Regions from separate parts of the uncultured Merdimmobilis sp. genome, predicted to be linked through region 3. Evidence: riboswitches for the same ligand, from Rfam matches in the RefSeq annotation. Region 3 holds a riboswitch; each other region holds the start of a gene.
What was found. Region 3 has a riboswitch for glycine ahead of RDQ42_RS08450 (lipoate--protein ligase). Riboswitches for the same ligand answer to the same signal wherever they lie in the genome.
Positions count from the first base shown of each region.

Region 1: another riboswitch for glycine. It lies ahead of gcvT (glycine cleavage system aminomethyltransferase GcvT); the one in region 3 lies ahead of RDQ42_RS08450 (lipoate--protein ligase).
Region 2: another riboswitch for glycine. It lies ahead of RDQ42_RS08815 (GrdX family protein); the one in region 3 lies ahead of RDQ42_RS08450 (lipoate--protein ligase).

Region 1 is NZ_CABRJC010000009.1:61,261-67,510, forward strand. It holds gene gcvPA (aminomethyl-transferring glycine dehydrogenase subunit GcvPA) at 1-539, opposite strand, end outside; gene gcvH (glycine cleavage system protein GcvH) at 540-923, opposite strand; gene gcvT (glycine cleavage system aminomethyltransferase GcvT) at 1,077-2,165, opposite strand; glycine riboswitch at 2,415-2,512, opposite strand; gene RDQ42_RS06115 (FprA family A-type flavoprotein) at 3,002-4,168, opposite strand; gene RDQ42_RS06120 (DUF2262 domain-containing protein) at 5,093-5,935, shown strand; gene RDQ42_RS06125 (cytochrome D ubiquinol oxidase subunit II) at 5,954-6,187, shown strand; gene RDQ42_RS06130 (hypothetical protein) at 6,201-6,250, shown strand, end outside.
Region 2 is NZ_CABRJC010000020.1:7,591-13,840, reverse strand. It holds gene RDQ42_RS08820 (glycine/sarcosine/betaine reductase component B subunit) at 1-1,230, opposite strand, end outside; gene RDQ42_RS08815 (GrdX family protein) at 1,279-1,662, opposite strand; glycine riboswitch at 1,825-1,924, opposite strand; gene RDQ42_RS08810 (aminotransferase class V-fold PLP-dependent enzyme) at 2,073-3,227, opposite strand; gene yedE (YedE family putative selenium transporter) at 3,463-4,548, shown strand; gene RDQ42_RS08800 (sulfurtransferase TusA family protein) at 4,555-4,764, shown strand; gene RDQ42_RS08795 (DUF3343 domain-containing protein) at 4,775-5,017, shown strand; gene RDQ42_RS08790 (nitronate monooxygenase) at 5,178-6,233, shown strand.
Region 3 is NZ_CABRJC010000018.1:1,644-7,893, reverse strand. It holds gene ade (adenine deaminase) at 1-906, shown strand, start outside; gene RDQ42_RS08450 (lipoate--protein ligase) at 1,034-2,041, opposite strand; glycine riboswitch at 2,202-2,282, opposite strand; glycine riboswitch at 2,426-2,507, opposite strand; gene thiD (bifunctional hydroxymethylpyrimidine kinase/phosphomethylpyrimidine kinase) at 2,725-3,507, opposite strand; gene RDQ42_RS08440 (HAD family phosphatase) at 3,526-4,197, opposite strand; gene thiE (thiamine phosphate synthase) at 4,194-4,835, opposite strand; gene thiM (hydroxyethylthiazole kinase) at 4,789-5,640, opposite strand; gene tenA (thiaminase II) at 5,654-6,250, opposite strand, start outside.

The DNA of each region.
Region 1 (6,250 bases), on a different contig from region 3:
ACCAGCTCAGTCCCGGAGGAGAAGCAGTAGGTTTTCAGCGTCCGCAACACCGAGGGGTTGCAGGCGGCCGACACATAGGTGACGGTGCGGCTGCGCTCCCGGCACATGGAGGCGGCTTCGGCGGCGGCGGTGGCCCCGTCGTAAACCGAGGCATTGGAAGCATCCATGCCGGTGATCTCACAGATCATAGTCTGGTACTCAAAGATGGACTGGAGGACGCCCTGGCTGATCTCCGCCTGGTAAGGGGTGTAGGAGGTCAGGAACTCCTCTTTGGAGGTGACGCTCTTGACAATGGCGGGGATGTAGTGGTCGTAGGCGCCCGCACCGCGGAAGATGGAGGGGAAGATGGTGTTTTTCCCTGCCATTTCCGCCATCACCCGGCTGACTTCCAGTTCGGATTTGCCGGCGGGGATGTCTAAGGGGCGGTTCAGCAGCACCTCGTGGGGGATGTGGGCGAACAGGTCCTCCATCTTGGAGAAGCCGGCCGCTTCCAGCATCCCTTGGCGCTCATCCCGGGTGTTTGGAACGTAAGAGCCCATTTACGCCTCCTCCTTTGCAAGAAGCTCCTCATAAGCCTCGGCCGAGAGCAGCTCTTCCTCCTGGGAGATTTCGCCCACCTGGATGAACCAAGCTTCATAAGCTTCTTTGTTCACCAGTTCGGGGTGGTCCAGCAGTTCTTCGTTGATGGCGGTGACGGTGCCGGAGACAGGGCTGTACACGTCAGAGACCGCTTTGACCGATTCCACGTCGCCAAAGGTCTCGCCCACCGAGACTTCATCCCCTTCCTGGGGAAGGTTGATGAACACCAGGTCGCCCAGCTCATGCTGTGCGTAATCGGTTAGACCCACCTTCACGGTGCCATCGTCCAGTTTCTTGACCCATTCGTGGGATTTTGTATACAGCAGATCGGTTGGATTTTTCATGTTGCATTCCTCCTATTGATTCTGTTTAATGTTGTATAGTTTCGGGCGTGGGGCAGTGGCCCCGGCCGTTTGGGACAATGGGGAAACAGCTCTATTGGGAAGGCCGCCCAAAGGGGGGGAGGGAAAGCGACCTCCCAAAGGAAGAGCCGGAAGTTAAGCTTTTTTATAGAACTGGGATTTGACTACCTCAGCGTCCACCTTCTTGCCGCGGATCTCCACCTGGACGGTGGCGCCCAAGGGTGCGGGCTCCTTCTCCACAATGGCCATGGCGTAAGCGCCGCCCAGGTAGGGGCAGTGGGTGCCGCTGGTGGTGTGGCCGATCAATTTGTCGCCGGCGTAGACGGGGAAGTTCTCCCGGGCGATGCCCCTCCCCAGAATCTTCAGGCCCACCCGTTTGATGGTGGGGGCGCCCATCTCCTCCATGGCTTTTTTGCCGATGAAGTCCTCTTTGTCCATCTTGACGAACATGCCAAGGCCGGTTTGCTTGGGGGTGATGTCGTCGGTCATCTCGTGGCCGTAGAGGGGCATACCGGCTTCCAACCGCAGGGTGTCCCGGGCGCCCAGGCCGCAGGGGATGAGGCCGTTCTCTTTGCCTGCATCCAGCAGGGCGTTCCACAGCTCAGCAGCTTTGTCGGGGGCGCAATAGAGCTCGAACCCGTCCTCGCCGGTGTAGCCGGTCTTGGAGATCAGACAGTCCACCCCGGCTACCTTGCCGGTTTGGCAGAAGCTGTAGTATTTGGTTGGGATGTCCCTCTCGTCAGCCAGTTTGGATAGAATGGCCTGGGACTGGGGTCCCTGGAGGGCGACCTGGGCCACCTCGTCGGAGATGTCTTTAAAAGTGACATCCCCGATCAGGTGGCTGCGCATCCAATCGGCGTCCTTGTGGCGGTTGGCTGCGTTGACAACGACCAGGTAATCGGTGGGCTCTTTGAGGCAATAGACGATCAGGTCGTCCACCACGCCGCCCTTTTCGTTGCACATGGGGCTGTAGCGGACATCGCCTGCCACCATGTTGGAAAAGTCATTGGTCATCAGGTGCTGGACGTTTTTGAGGGCGTCGGGGCCGGAGAAAACCACTTCGCCCATGTGGGAGACATCAAAGAGGCCAGCCTTGGTGCGCACCGCCATATGCTCGGCGATGACGCCGGTGTCGTACTGCACCGGGAGCAGATAGCCGGCAAAGGGGACAATTTTTCCGTTTAAAGCTACGTGGCAATCATAAAGTGGGGTTTTCAGTTCCATGGAATACGCTCCTTTCCAAAGTGGGTCAAAATAGCCGTAAAATGGCTTTGCTGCAACAGGATTCTGGGGGAAGGCCCCGATGGACATTTTATAAGTTCGCCTGTGGCTGCTTATAAAAAACAGAGGCACGCCGGTAAGAGCGCGCCTCTGTTGCGATACCTGAAAGATTCCCCGACCCGCCGTTTGGGCCAAGTTGCTTCATCGGTGTTGAGGCACCTGCCAAAAGGAGGTCTCAACTCTCCAGAGTTCCGTCCAGATCCGGTACTTTTGCCTGAGAGTTTTTTTGCGCATACCCCTTTGGCTCCAACACAATATCTTGTTGTGTTGACCTCTCCCGGATCCTTCAACCGCAATATATGCAAGGCGATCCAGAGGATGCCCCGTTTGTACCTGCATTATAGCCAACAACCAAAATGTTGTCAACCAGGGGGTTTGACAAAGAAACGGCAATGCTTGTGATTTCCTAGACGAACCTAGGAGAACTATCCAACATCACCCCGAGTTTTGCCGGAATTCCGACGAAGAAATTTTGATTTCGGAGAAGATCACACCCCATTTTTGGTGATTAATTCAAAAATATTTTTAGAAAATTCTTCCGCTAAAAAGATATAATTTTGCGATTCGGTCTTCTGTTTAACAATGTTTGTTACAGAAATGACAAAAAATTTCCAGCCTTGGCAGTGAGTTGGAGTTTCCACAGAAAGGAAATAGGGCCCCACCCCCGCCAACCAATTTTGTCAAGGGGTCAGCACAGGGCTGGGACTATTTTCTGGACAGAGGGGAACAAAAAGGGGAACCCCCAGCCGGGGGTTCCCCTTCCTTTGCCCTAATATTGTTTACTCGGCGAGCAGCGCTTGGGCCAGGGCGTCCAACTCCGCAATGGAGGCGTCGTTTATGGCCGATTTCACCGAGACCACAGGCTGTGCCAGGCGGATCTCTTTCATCCCCTCAAAGGCGGCTTTCATCTGCTTGGCAGCGGTGGGGGCCCAGGTGCCGTTTTCCACAATGCCCACTGTGCGCTTCTGATAGTTCTTGGCCTTGATGTGGGAGAGGAAAGCCTCCATGGGCGGGAACAGGCCCCCGTTGTAGGTGGCGCAGGCCACGACCAGATGGCTGTAGCGGAAGGCGTCGGAGACGCACTTGGCCATGTCGTCCCGGCACAGGTCGGCAACCACCACCGGAAGGCTGGTTTTCTCCCGCAGGAGTTCCGCCAGTTTCTGGGCGGCCATCATGGTGTGGCCGTGGATGGAGGCGCAGGCGATGAGGATGCCCTTGTCCTCTGGCTCATAGCGGCTCCAGGTATCGTATTTCTCCAGGTAGTAGCCCAGGTCTTTGTCCAGAATGGGGCCATGAAGAGGGCAGATTTTGGCGATGTCAAGGCCGGATGCCTTTTTGAGAAGGGCCTGGACCTGGGCGCCGTATTTGCCCACGATGTTGATGTAATACCGGCGGGATTCCTCCAGCCAGGGTTCGTCGGTGTCCAGGGTGCCGAACTTGCCGAACCCGTCGGCGGAGAAGAGGAGTTTTTCGGTCTGCTCATAGGCGACCATCACCTCCGGCCAGTGGACCATAGGGGCCATAAAGAACTGGAGGGTGTGGTTCCCCAGAGAAAGGGTGTCCCCTTCTTTGACCACGACGGTGCGGCCCTCCAGGCACAGAGGGAAGAACTGGGCGATCATGGGGAAGGTTTTGGCGTTGCCCACAATCTGCATCTCCGGGTACTTCTCCGCCGCCCTGTGGATGCTGGCCGAGTGGTCCGGCTCCATGTGGAGGACCACCAGGTAATCGGGGGTTCTGCCATCCAAAGCGGCCTCCAGGTTGGCCAGCCACTCCTCGGTGGCGCGGGCGTCCACCGTGTCCATGACGGCGATTTTGTCGTCGAGAATCAGGTAGGAGTTGTAGGAGACGCCATTGGGGACGTCGTATTGGCTTTCAAACAACTGGATGGTTTTGTCGTCCACGCCGATGTACCGCACGTGGTCGGAGATCTGGATGTTGCTCATGGTGCGATTCCTCCCGTAAAATATATTGTAAAGGCTGATAAAAACAACCCATGGGGATAGCCTTATCTTGCTTGGGACGAGCCTGTCCCCGTCCGGCCGGAATTTTTTCCGCGGCCGCATTCCACTGGCAGCGCCGGAGTTTTCCCAGCAGGCTTCTTGGTATAGTGTGCCCGTTTTCTGGGCGAGGCATCGCCTCCCGACGGGGAAATCCGGAGATATGGGGCTCAGAAAATGGCGGCTGAATCGCCCTTTTTGGGCAAGGTACAGCTTCCTTTTCATACTAACAAAAAAGGGGGGAAATTGTCAACGGAACACCCCTTTTTCTGGGGGAGAAAAGCAAATTTTGCTTCGGTGGGGTTCCCGGTTGGGATGGCAGCTGGGCTTTATTGGATCACCAGGATCGGACACAGTGGACAGATCTGCATGCAGTGGATTCATCGCGGGATGGGTTGTGTTGCGATAGGAAAAATTTCCCCAAGCGGGGAAAAGATGCCTGTGGTAAATGCGGGTGCAAAGCCGCGATTAAAGCGAAAGCCCCGACCGCAGCTTGTGCATTGAGGTTTTTGGTTGGCGTTCCCGAGGTGATCCCACACCCGACCTAACATGGAAGTCACAACCCTTCTTGGAACAAATTCATAAAAAATTTTCTTTTGCATTTTACACAAAATATTTTCATGGAAGGTGCGTTGTGATATAATAAAATTCCAATTATGCTCAGAACAAATGGTGTCGCTATGAACAAATATATTGGACAGCACCTTGCTGTTTTAAGATGCGAAAAAAAGATTTTGATTGTTGAAGAAACTGCATCTGCCGGTAGATGTAGCTCCTTCAACGCGGCTTTTTCATGCCCTGCGTCAGCCTGTCTTTATGACAGTGCGGCGTGGGGCATTTTTGTTATCTGAATGTTTAAGGGAGGACACCATGAAAAAAAGAAAAATCGAAGACTTTATTGCCCTTTACGCATCAGAAGATGAGGAAAAGCTGGTACTGATCCAAAGCGGCACCAGCGCGGACAAAACCTTTCTGGATACTTTCTGGACGGCGCATAACCATGCTCTCGCCATGGCGGATGTCCAGAGCGGACAGGTAATCTCCGGCCGCTGCTACCTGAGCTGGCCGCTGACAGACAAGGAACGGGAAGCCGGAGACTATTCCAAGCTGTTTGCCAAGGGCCAGGTCTACCGAATCAAAGCCCGCGGCTGGAAAGGTGATGCCTTCAGCGAACCTCAGTGGTATGTCACGGAGGTACTGGAGGAAGGTGTCCCCTGCCCGGCACTGGAGGAAATCTGGACGGAATACACAAAGCCCATTCTTCTGGAAGATGCAGTGCTGGGAACCCTCACCCTGGATCGTGAGATGAGCACATTCGACGGAACCTACAAGTGGATGGGAAAAGAAGTCCGGATTTCGTTGGATGTGGAGATTGAAAAGAAAGCGTCCTGGACTCGTGTCACCAATGTGATGAAGAAACTGCTGGCAGATCAGGAAGTCTGGGACAAGTCCCTGCGGGCGATGGCTGCCCAAAAGCTCACCGCTCTGGCCAACGAATGGCTGGCCGACAATGACCAGACCGACCGGAACCCGGAGAAAGACCCCATCACTGAGGATGAGTTCGCCCGGCGCATCCTACTCACCGAGTTTACAGTATCTCCTGGCGGGCGATTTACCGTCTGGTATGAGGACGACGATATGTTCTGGGGCCATGTGGTCACTGTGGATGGGACACTGAAAAAAGGCCCCATTGGTGCAGATATGCAGGGATAAGGAGAGGAGGAAACCTAAATGAACAGCGAGCAGATCATGGCTTTTTTGCAAGAGCATTGGTATATTGCCTCGGTGATGATTGGCACAGCGATTTTGCTTGGAGCGATCCGTAACTGGAACTGGCTCTGCGACCCCACTGGTACGCGGGATGCCCACCGTCACAGCAGAGGATACCGGCGGGTGCTTTTCTTCCTGTTGGGTGTCCTCCTGATTGTAGTGAGCATCTGGGGATTTGTGCTGAAATTGAAATAGGAGGAGAAAGACTATGATGACTGAGAAATATCCCACCTGGCTCACCGGCCATGTGAAAGAATG
Region 2 (6,250 bases), on a different contig from region 3:
CTGCAGCTCAACCAAAATGGTGCCGTCTTCCAGAACGTTGTTCTCGAAACCGCCGGCAATCTTATCGACGGGGCTCAGGTCGCCAATCACTTTGTCCAGCTTGGGCAGGGTGATCAGCTCGTTGGCGTTACCGCCGGTGACAACAGCGTCAGCGCTGGGGTCAGCGTCAGCCAGGGACTGGGAAGTACCGTCGCGGCCAGCGTACTCATCGGTGATGATTACGGTCTTGATGCCTTTGGCGGAAATCTTCTTGCAGTTCATGATCAGGTCGGTATCGGGGTTGCCGAAGCCTTCCTGGGAAACGATTGCGCCATCCAGATCCAGGTACTCGCAGAGCTCTGCGGTCCAGTTGGAGGAGCGCTCTTTATCAGCCAGGTAAACGTTCTCGTTGGTGATGATCATGCCCACAAAGTTGATGGTCTTGCCATGCTGAGCGAACAGGTCATGGACAACGGGGTTGTTCATGTGGATATAAGTGGGGTTCTTGTCGCAGGAGGATACGCAGTTACCAGACAGGATCGCGCCGTCCATAACCTCGGTGGGGTTGATGATGGTGGGGACGATCTTCTTGGCATCGACGCCGTACACATAGGTGTCGTGCATCAGGCCCTGGCTCTGCAGCATCTGGACGTAGCCAACGCGGGGCAGGTTGGGGTATTTCTCCATGCCCTCTTTCACGCCGTAAGTCTCGTAGGAGACAACCTCGTTGGGCTCAACAGATTTACCCAGCTCACCCAGGTAAGCAGCGACACGCAGACCAGCCATACGGTTGGCGTACTCATGCTCGTGCTGTTTCAGGCCGTCGATGGGGTTCATGACAAGAACCAGGTTGACGGTTTTGGAGAAAGGAGTGTATTTGGCGCCTTCGCCGGTCATATCGATGATGCCTTCCTGGAAACCAACGATCTTACCGGTGGTGACAACAGCGGAACCTCTCAGAGCGTGGGTTCTGCCGGTGCCGACAGTGGTGACTTTGGAGATCACGCCGGGGAAAATCCCGCCTTGACCCTCGACCTTGCAGCGGGGCTCGATTACGTCCTTAACAGGGGTAATGCGAACGCTCTCGCCGGGGCGAGCGATCTCAACTTCGCAGGATTTGATGTTTTCGTCCTCCAGGACGATCTTCTTAATGGCCTCTTTGTCTACGAACAGAACGCCGTTCTCGACTTTGGATTCATTTGAGAACTGAATATCATGGATATCGATGTATCCGACTTCCAATTTTCTCAAATTTAACACCTCCTTAAAATTTTGGCTTTGCGTATTTATCAACAAACCCTATTCAAATAGGATCTGCGATAAGGCTCCTTTTAGCAGCGTGGCGTCGATCACCTGGAAATCTTCCCGCATAGAATCGGGCATATGGGGGAATTTTACCGGGAATTTATCGCAAGTCACAATGCTGTTTTCGATCATCTCCACCGAATCCATGTCCAAAGACTGGGGTTTGATGGAGATCAGGACCGATTTATAAGGGGTTTCATTGGGCTTGACGCTGCCCGAAAGGGGATGGGAGTAAAGCCTGTGTCCCTTATGAATCTGGTCGCGGAGGGCAACCAACACATCGTGATAGGTGCCGTCGACGAACTCAACGGTATATTGCCCTGTAAGTTCGCGGACAACCAGGGGATTGTTGGTTACGATCTTAAACGTTGGCTTCATGAAGAACCTCCCGGAGCGTGATTGTCATTCCATACAAAAACAGAGCAAAACGCACCCTTTTATAGAAATAAAAATAAAATGGTGCATCCCGCTCTGTATCTAACCTGAGAGATTCTCCCTTGAGGGGGATTGCTCCGTCGGTGCTTACGCTCTCCAGAGGTTTGTCGGATTGCGGTGTTGGGACCTGAGATCTTCATAAGGGACTGCAAATCCGCTTACTTATTCCTTCGGCGCTGTTGCCAGACTCTCCCGCAATCGTCATCCAAATATCAATCTGTAAAAATGACTATATAATGTTTTTCTATCACACCATAATGATACACTACTTTTTTCTATAATACAAGTATTTTTTCCAGGGAAAATGGCAAAAATTATTGCAAAAAAATTGTCAATCTTTTATAGAACATTCCCTAGTAGGTGGATAGAATGGCTTTGATAGCGTCAACAGCAAAGTCAATTTCCTTGGGGGTGTTGAATGGGCCGATTGAGAATCGAACAGTGCCCTGAGGGAAAGTTCCCAAGGTCTTATGGGCCGATGGAGCGCAGTGCAGGCCGCACCGGGTCATAATCCCGTACTGGCTGTCCAACAAAAACGCGATTTCCGCGTTGTCGCGGCCGGTGAAATCCACCGAGACGACGGGGGCGCGTTTCATCGGGTCCTCAGTGCCGGCGATCCGGGCGCAGTCGAAGGCGGCTAGGCCCTCGCTAAAGCGCTTGGACAAAGTTTGTTCGTGCTGTAAGATGTTGCCAATCCCCTCCTTTTCCAGATATTGAAGCGACGCGTTTAAGCCGAAGATTCCCGGCAGGTTCATGGTGCCGGCTTCAAAGCGGTCAGGCAGGAAATCGGGAACCTCCTCCGAATCAGAGCGGCTGCCCGTGCCGCCGGAGATCAGAGGGTCAAGTTCCGCAGCCAGGGAATCTTCTATGATAAACCCACCGATGCCCTGGGGCCCGAGCAGGCTTTTGTGCCCGGTAAAGGTCAGGACGTCGATGTGCATATCAACAATGTCAATGGGGAAAACCCCTGCGGTCTGGGCGGCATCCACCACAAAGCGAATTCCATGCTTATGGCAAATGGCACCCACTTCCCGGATAGGCATCACTGTGCCGCATACATTAGAGGCGTGCAGCATCAGAATGGCCTTGGTGTTGGGGCGGATGAGCCCTTCCACCTGATCCAGAAGCAGCATTCCCTGGCTATTGCAGGGGATGCGGTCAAAAGAGACGCCCAGTTTTTCCATTTGTACCAAGGGGCGCATCATGGCGTTGTGCTCCATCGAGCTGACCAATACATGGTCGCCGGGGCGCAGCATACCTTTTATAATAAAGTTGAGAGAAGCGGTGATGTTGGAGGTAAAAATCACATTTTGAGGTTTGGGGGCATGGAAGAGACGGCACAGCCGTTCCCGGGTGTCATAGACGACCTCCCCTGCGCTGTAGGCGCCGGCATATCCGCCGCGGCCCACATTGCAGCCGATTTCCTCCATAAAAAGACGCATGTTTTCCACTACCCCAGGGGCTTTGGGGTAAGAGGTGCTCGCGTTGTCCAGATAAATTCGCTCCATAACGTCCTCCTATAATAAATCCTTTTTTATTATTTTACTCTATTTACCCTATATTCGCCACTGCTATTGGAAAATAAAATAGCTTTCTTGTCTCTATTGCAAATTACTATTTTACGATTGTTAAAAAACAAACTATACTATATACAGGGTCGATACGCCAGTAGGCCAGCTTTGCGGCTCTCATAGCCCGCTGGGGAAAGAGGCTCTGTATCATAGAAAGGTGGTTGGTAGAGAGATGGAAAAGAAAAAACTGATAGGGGCCGGTCTGTTGATCGGCTTGGTCTCGGTTGCCCTTGTCAAGCTGGGGAATCCGGCAAACATGGGTTTCTGCATCGCTTGCTTTTTGAGGGATATTGCCGGCGGTGTTGGACTGCACCGTGCCGCTGTGGTGCAGTATCTGCGCCCGGAGATTATGGGCTTGGTTCTGGGGGCGTTTGGCATGGCCTTGGCCAACAAGGAATTTAAGGCCAAAGGCGGTTCTGCTCCGGCAACCCGTTTTGTTTTGGGCTTTTTTGTCATGGTTGGCGCACTGATGTTTTTGGGTTGCCCCCTTCGCATGGTGCTTCGCATCGGTGGTGGCGACCTAAATGCAGTGGTCGGGCTTGTTGGGTTTATTGCAGGTATCGCCGTTGGAGTGCTGTTCCTCAACCGCGGCTTCAGCCTGAAGCGCACCTACTCCCTAAGCCGGGGAGAGGGTTATGTATTCCCTGCGGTGAATGTAGGTCTGCTGTTGCTTTTGGTGGCTGCTCCTTCCTTTATCTTCTTCAGTACAGAGGGTCCTGGCTCAATGCGTGCCCCCCTCTGGGCTGCTCTGGGAGCCGGCCTTGTGGTAGGTGCTATCGCCCAGCGCACCCGTCTTTGCATGGTTGGCGGCATCCGGGATATGATGCTTTTCCGGGATTGGACGCTGCTGTCCGGCTTTGTGGCTATCATCGCGGCAACTGCGGTGTGCAACATCGCCCTTGGCAACTTCCATCTGGGCTTTGCCGGACAGGCAGTTGCCCATACCGATGGCCTGTGGAATTTCCTTGGTATGGCTGTTGTCGGTTGGGGTTCTGTTCTTTTGGGCGGCTGTCCTCTGCGTCAGCTTATCCTGGCAGGTGAGGGAAACTCAGACTCTGTCGTTGCGGTTTTGGGCATGATTGTGGGAGCAGCCTTCTGCCACAACTTCGGTTTGGCTTCGTCTGGAGCAGGTCCCACTGCAAACGGCAAGGTTGCGGTTGTCATCGCCATGGCAGTCATCGCTGCCATCGCTGTGCTCAATACCAAAGTGGAAACAGCGTCTGCTTCCAATAAGCAGAACGCAGCAGAAAGGGGATAGAAAACAATGGCTGTTATTGTGGATGCGTGCGGACGCTCCTGCCCGGAGCCGGTTCTTCTGACAAAAAAAGCACTGGCCAGCAAAGGGGATCATTATGAGGTGCTGGTAGACAATGTCACCGCCAAAGAAAATGTGACCCGGTTTGCCAAAAATGCAGGCTATACGGTGTCGGTGAGCCAGGAAGAGGATGTTTACCGCCTCTCTTTGACCAAATAGGCAGCCGCATATGATGTATATTGCAACTTTTTTCAACCATTACAACGCAGTGAAGTTCTCCAGGGAGCTGCGGGAGGCGGGGATAGAGCATGATGTGATGCCTGTCCCGCGCAAGCTGAGCTCTTCCTGTGGCAGTTGTGTGCGCTTCTCCACCGAGGGTGATCCTCTGCGGTTCGTGGATGATGGGGTGGAGAAGATTGTGGAGGTGCAAGAGGCTCATACATACGCTGTGGTATATGAATGCGAAGAATAGGCACTGGCTGCCGCAGCTGGCGCAAGAAAAGCCGGGGGAAACCCCGGCTTTTCTTATTGTCTCTACAAAAATGATTGACATATTATAATAGTATGATTATACTAGTATAATATAGTAATTAAAACTATATTATACTATGTTTTTTATATGGAGGTTTGTTATGAGATTACCGCCTTTAAAGATACAGGAATTGACTGCCCGTGTGCCAATCATCCAAGGAGGAATGGGAATTGGTGTAAGCCTTTCCTCATTGGCGGGTGCCGTGGCCCGGGAAGGGGGGATCGGCGTCCTCTCTGCTGCCCAGCCCGGGTACCGGGAGCCAGATTTTGCCGACCATCCACATGAAGCGAACCTCCGGGCGCTGAGCCGGGAGATCCACAGGGCCAAAGAGATTTCCGGCGGAGGGATCATCGGGGTCAACATCATGTGCGCCATGAAAAATTATGAACAGTATGTAAAGTGCTGCATCGACAGCGGCGCCGACCTGATTATCTCTGGAGCGGGGCTGCCCACCAATCTGCCGGAGCTGGTAAAGGGCTCGGGCATTAAAATCGCCCCTATCGTCTCGCCGCCCAAATCCGCCAAGGTGCTGCTGAAAATGTGGGACCGCCACCACGGCACCACTGCCGACTTAGTGGTGATCGAAGGACCAAAAGCCGGAGGCCACCTGGGCTACAGCCAAGAGGATTTGGACAAGTATGCCGGGACCGACTATGATAAGGAAATCCAGGAGATTCTTGCCATCGTAGCGGGCTATGAGGAGAAGTACAACAAGAAGATCTCGGTGGTGTTTGCCGGAGGGGTCTATGACCGGGCGGACATCGACCATTATCTCGCCTTGGGCTGCGCCGGGGTGCAGATGGCTACCCGTTTTGTAGTCACCGAAGAGTGCGACGCCTCCCCAGCCTTCAAGCAGGCATACTTGGACGCTAAACAAGAGGACATCATGATTGTCAAAAGCCCGGTGGGGATGCCTGGACGTGCCATCCGCACCCCCTTCATTCAAGCCAGGATGCAGGAGAGGGAGCAGGTTTCCCACTGTTACCAGTGCATGAACCGGTGCGACATCGCCACCACCCCCTATTGTATCACTGGCGCATTGGTGCGTGCGGTGACTGGGGATGTGGACAACGCCCTTGTTTTTTGCGGGGAAAATGCCTGGCGGCTCCAGGAGATGACCACCGTCCACGACCTGATGGAAGAGCTGGCCCGATAATCTATTATAATAAGGTG
Region 3 (6,250 bases):
GACAAGCACCTGGACGACATCGCCCGGGAGGGCCATATCCGCTGGAATGTGCTGCGGGCCATTCAGCTGGGGGTCCCGCCTGGGGAGGCAGTAAAGATGGCCACCCTCTACCCTGCCCACCTCTATGGCCTTTCAGATTTGGGGGCCATTGCCCCTGGATTCCGGGCCGATCTGGTGGTGCTGGACAGTCTGGAAGAGATGGCCGTCCACAGCGTGTATAAAGATGGGGTTCTGGTCTCCCGAAAGGGCAGCTCCCCCACCCTGCCGCCCAACCCCCGGCCCATCGACCCTGCCTGCTTGGACACCGTCCACCTGGGGCGCCTCACTCCAGAAAGCTTAGCCCTCCCCGTCCAGGGGGAGATCCCGGTGATCACCCTTCTGCCGGGGAGCATCGTCACCAAGAAAGAAATCTCTGCCGTGCCCACTGCGGGCGGCTGTTTCCAGCCCCAAGGGGAGTTTTATAAAATCGCAGTGGCCGAGCGCCACCACGCCACCGGCAATATCGGGGTGGGGGTTGTCAAAGGCTTTGGCGTCAAAAACGGGGCCATCGCCTCCACCATCGCCCACGACGCCCACAACATGATTGTAGTGGGGGACAACGACCGGGACATGCTCCTGGCCATGGAGGAACTGGCCCGCTGCCACGGCGGGTACACCGTGGTGGAAAACGGCCGGGTGGCCGGCACCCTGCCCTTGCCCATCGCCGGTCTGTTCACCGACGACCGCACTGCCGATATCCAGGGCAAACTGGGGGAGCTGATCGCAAAGGTCCGCGCCATGGGGGTGAGGCCGGAGGTGGAGCCCTTCATCACCCTCTCCTTTGTGTCGCTGACCTGCATCCCGGAAATCCGCATCACCGACCTGGGGGTCTTTGACTTCGCCACCCAGTCCTTCCTTTTGCCGTAAACCCATCCCCGTCCCCCTTCAAAAATAGAAAAACCAAAAGACGAGGCAAAGGCCGGCGGTTTCCCGCCGGCCTTTGCCTCGTCAAACAAAAATCCAAAATTTCAGGAGAAACAAAAAGAAAGTGAAGTTAAATATCCTGCTGGGCGATCAGGCTCTGGATGTCACTGACCATGGAGAGTTCCCTTTCGCTGCCCGAGCAGGCGGATTTGAGCCGTTCCATGGCCCGGATCATCGACGGGGAGGTAAAGCAGCTGCCCACCAGCACCTGGGGGATCTTCTGGATCACGTCCACCTCGGTGGAGTCGGAATAGACAGCAGCTTCTTTAATCCAGCCCTGTTCCATCTCCAGCTGGATTTGCAGGCTGCCCCAGGGCAGCCGCTCGGCCAGTTCGTAAGTGTAGGGGATGAACCCGCCCATAGTCCATTCCTGGGAGGCGTTTTTCTCCTCCAAGGCGCGGATGCGGTCCTCGTCGATCTCCGCTGCGTTCAAACGGCGGGCGATCTGGCCAAATTCATGGCCCATGGAGTCGATGATCTGTTCCCGCAGGGCCTCCACCGTCAAGGAGGAAAGGCACTCCTGGAGGTTGACCACCTTGGAGCGGATGGAATCCGCCCCTTTGGATTTGACCCGGGAGGAGGCGGGATTGATGTATTTGCACACCCGGGTCAGGTTGGAATTGACCATAATACTGCCCCGGTAACAGGAGTGTCCGTCTTTTGTATAGGTGACGCTGTTGCAGAATTTGCGGCCGTCGGCCATGAGGATGCCGCTCTCCGACCGGCCGGCGTCGATGCCAAGGCCGCGGACCGCCCGCAGGATCACCCCGCTCAACCGTTTGTCGTCCATCTCCTCCTGCAAGGTGAGGAAGGAGAAGTTGAGGTTGCCCAGGTCGTGGAAACAAGCGCCTCCCCCAGCCAGCCGCCGGGAGATGCGGGCGCCGTTTTTCTGTATTTCGTTGAGGCGCAGCTCCTTGCGGGCATTCTGGTTGCGGCCGATCTCCACCGTGTTGCGGTCCTGCCACAAGTACAGGATGCAGGTGTTTTTGCCCACCTGGGTCATCAGGTATTCTTCCATCGCCAGATTCCGGTAAGGGCTGGTGCTGTCGGCGATCAGGTATTTGATGGTGGTAATCATGGCTCTTCCTCCAGTCCGGGGCTTGGCAGCCCCTGTGTTTCAAAGGCCCCCACACGCAAAAAGGCGCGCGGGGAGGTTCCCAGCACGCCTCTGTCCTTGACCTGAAAGATTCTCCACAAACGGGATTGCTTCTTCGGCGCCTTGCGGCTTTCCAGAGTTTCGTCATGATCCGGTCCTTTTGCCTGAGAGTTTCTTGCGATTTCCCCTTCGGCGCCCTGTGGGTCTCTCCCGGATCATTCATCCGATTCTATCTGTATGGCCTGTGCATCCACTTTATTGCAACAAAAAAGAGGCGCACAGAAATTGTACGCCTCTGTTCCTAAACCTGAAAGATTCTCCCCTAGGGGGATTGCTTCTTCGGCGCCTAACGGCTTTCCAGAGTTTCGTCATGATCCGGTCCTTTTGCCTGAGAGTTTCTTGCGATTTCCCCTTCGGCGCCCTTATGGGTCTCTCCCGGATCATTCATCCGAATCATTATGGTGTTTCTTCTTAGTCCACTATACCCCATCTTTTGCAGAATGTCAACAAAAAATTGCGGCCCATAGGGGGAAAAAACAGAGGAAATTTTGTGAAATTCCCCGTATTTCCCAAAATATGGGCCGCACCGCTTCCTTATCTCCGTGCAAAGGGGGAGAAAACAACCCCCTCACCCCAAAACTGGCGCCGTTCTAGGGGATTTTCGCTTACCGCATCCGGTAGCCGTGGTCCAGGGGGCCGCTCCCCTTGCCCAAATTGAGCCCTGCCAGCAGCGCGCCGGTGAGGTACTTCTTCGCCCGGAACACCGCCTCCTCCAAAATCAGCCCCTTGGCCAGGTTGCAGGCAATGGCCGAGGAGAGGGTGCAGCCGGTTCCATGGGTGTTGGGGTTGTCCACTTTGCGGCCGGGGAACCAAATGGGGCAGTCCTCATAATAGAGGAGGTCGTCGGCCCGGTATTCCTGGTGGCCTCCCTTGATGAGGATGGCCCCCCGGCAGAAGAGGGCGATCTGTTCCGCCGCCCGCTCCATATCCCCATTGGATTGAATCGGTATCCCGGAAAGGCATTCCGCCTCGGGGATGTTGGGGGTGATCACATCCGCCAGGGGCAGAAGGCGGGTCTTGAGGGCCTCCACCGCATCCTCATTGAGGAGGCGCCCCCCGCTGGTGGAGACCATCACCGGGTCCACCACGATGTTCTTTGCCTCATATTCCTCCAGCTTGTCGGCGATGGCGGCGATGATCTGGGCGTTTGCCACCATGCCGACCTTCACCGCGTCCGGGCGGATATCTTGGAACACGCAGTCGATCTGCTGGGCCACAAAGTCTTTGTCCGCCTCCAGCACCCCATACACCCCGGTGGTGTTCTGGGCTGTCAGGGCGGTGATAGCTGTCATGGCGTACATGCCGTGGGCGGCGATGGTTTTGATGTCGGCCTGGATGCCTGCGCCGCCGCTGCAATCCGACCCTGCGATGGAAAGCACTTTATACATACTGCTACAACCTCTTTTCTATTCTGGGGGGAGCTGTTCTCCCCCATGCTGCAAATCCAGAAGCTCCTCCAGGCTTTGGAGGAAACGGTCGCTGTATTCTTCTGCCTCCGCCCGGCGGGGGGCGCCCCAAGGGTCGGCGACGCCGACGGTGCGGCAGCCGGCCTCTTTTGCGGTTTTCAAGGCGTGGGGAGCGTCTTCAAACACCGCCGTCTCCCCGGGGAGGCAGCCCAACAGCTCCACTGCCCGGCGGTAGAAGGCCGGGTCGGTTTTGGGGAAGCCCAATGTCTCACAGGTGTACACCCCTCGGAAGAAGTCCAAAATCCCCAGCCTTTCCAGCAAGCGCCGGGCCAGGCCCTCATCCAATGCGGTGCCCACAGCCATGGGATATCCCGCCGCCTTGCACCGCCGCAGCAGTTCTGATGCACCGGGCTTGAGATCCACCCGAGTGAGGTAGGTGTCCTCTGCCATCTGGGTCACGGCGGCGATGACCTCCCCCACCGTCATGGAGAGACCGTATTCCCGGATCATATATTCGGCGGACTGGGTGAAGCTCATCTCCTCAAACTTCCCCACCAGCCCCTCTTCCGGGGTCTTGCCCTGGGCGATGAGAAAATCCCGGCCGATGTTCTTCCACACCCAGTTGGAATCCACCAAGGTGCCGTCCAGATCGAAGAGCAGCCCCTGAATCATCGGGCCACCATCTGGTCGGAAAGGGCCCGAAGCTCTTCTGCGGCGGCCCGGGGATCGTCCTGGGCAAAGATGGCCGAGACCACCGCCACGCCGTCCACCCCGCATCCGGAGAGCTCCAGCAGGTTTCCGGCGTTTATGCCGCCGATGGCCACCACCGGGATGTCAACCGCCTCGGCCACCGCCTGTAGCTCCTCCCGGCTCAAAGCCCGGGTGTCCTTTTTGGTGGTGGTGGCAAAGGCCGCCCCGGTGCCGATGTAGTCCGCCCCGTCAGCCTGGGCTTTTTTCGCCTGTTCCGGGGTCTTGCAGGAGACGCCTATAATCTTATCCGGGCCCAGCAGCTGCCGGGCTTTCGCCGCGGCCATGTCCTCCTGGCCCACATGGACACCGTCGGCGTTTACCGCAAGGGCAACCTCCACATTGTCGTTGATGACAAAGGGCACATGGTACCGGCTGGTGACCTGCTTCACCTCTTTGGCCAGGGCGATAAACGCCTCCTGGTCCAATTCTTTTTCCCGCAGCTGGACAAAGGTCGCCCCGCCCAGAATGGCCTCCTCCACCATTTGGACAAGGGAGCGGCCGCGCAGCCAGCTGCTATCGGTCACGGCGTACAGCCGCATAGCGTATTTGGTGGTATTCAATGTTGGTTCCTCCCATCCACTGTTGATCATCGAGCAAACTCATGGCGTCCATGAGGTAGGTGCGGAAGCTCCCGGTGCCTTCCCCCTCCCGGAGGCGGGCAGCGGCAATCTCTCCACACAGCCCCATGGATGAAACTGCACCGGCCGCCGCCATGGCAGGCTTGTCCGGGCAGGCTGCCAAAAATGCCCCGCACACCGCCGAAAGCATGCAGCCAGAACCGGTGATGCGGGAGAGCATGGGGTGCCCACCCCGGATCACATAGGCCCCTTCCCCGTCGGCCACCAGGTCGATGACCCCGGTGATGGCCACTGCCGCCCCGGTCTGGGCCCAGAGCTGCTGGGCCAGGGCAATCCCCTCCGGGATGGTCTCCTCGGTGACGGCGTCCAGTGCCCCGGCATCCACCCCTTTGCCCTGGGAGCGGATGTTCAAAAGGGCCTTGACCTCCGAGATATTCCCCCGGATGAGGGAGAACTGCACCTCCCGAAAAAGCTGTTCCGCTGCCCCCCGGCGGAAGGGGGAAGCCCCCACCCCCACCGGGTCCAGCACCACCGGATGGCCCAGTTGATTGGCCTGTTTCCCGGCGGCAGCCATAGCTGGTAGAGTCCCGGCGTGGGGGGTGCCCAGGTTGAGGACCAAGGCATCGCACCCGGCGGTGATGGCCGCGGCCTCGGCCAGGTCATCGGCCATGATGGGGGAACCCCCGCAAGCCAGCAGCATGTTGGCGCAATCCCCCGCGGTGACATAGTTGGTGATGCAGTGCACCAGGGGATTTTTCCCCCGCACCCTGTGAATCAGTGCTTCCATTGGTCTCTCCCCCCTATTGCGCGGCATAGGACATGTCCCAAAACCGCATCTCATGCTGGCTGGACACCCGGAAGATGCCGGCCAGTTCCTCTTTGCGCTCCCGGGAGTACCCGTCGCATAGCTGGTCGGCAAAGGCGGCCCAGCGGCTGCATTTTTCCGCGTACCGTTCCGAGGCGTAATCTGCCAGCCAATCCCCATATGGGCTCTGTGTGAGGACGTCCGGGCTGCGCTTCACCACCTCCTTTGCGATGTAAAGGTAGCTGAGCATGCAGGGCAGCACCGCCATCAGCGCCTCGGCCAGGCCCCGGCTCGCCATCTCCAGCATAAAGTCGGTGTAGGCTTTGTTCTCCGGCAGGGGCGCTATCTCGTCCACACGGTCGGGGTCGATGCCGTAGCGCCGCAGGTATTTGACCCGGGTGAACGACTCGTCGTTGATCACCACCGAGAGCACGTCGTAAAACAGCTGCATCTCCCGCAGGGTTTCGGCGCGGTACATGGCCAGGGCGAACACCCGGGCGTATTCCTTTAAATAGATACTGTCCTGAACCATATAGGTCTCAAACTGCTTGGGGGTCAGCGTCCCCTCCTCCGCCCCCTTGACAAAGGGGTG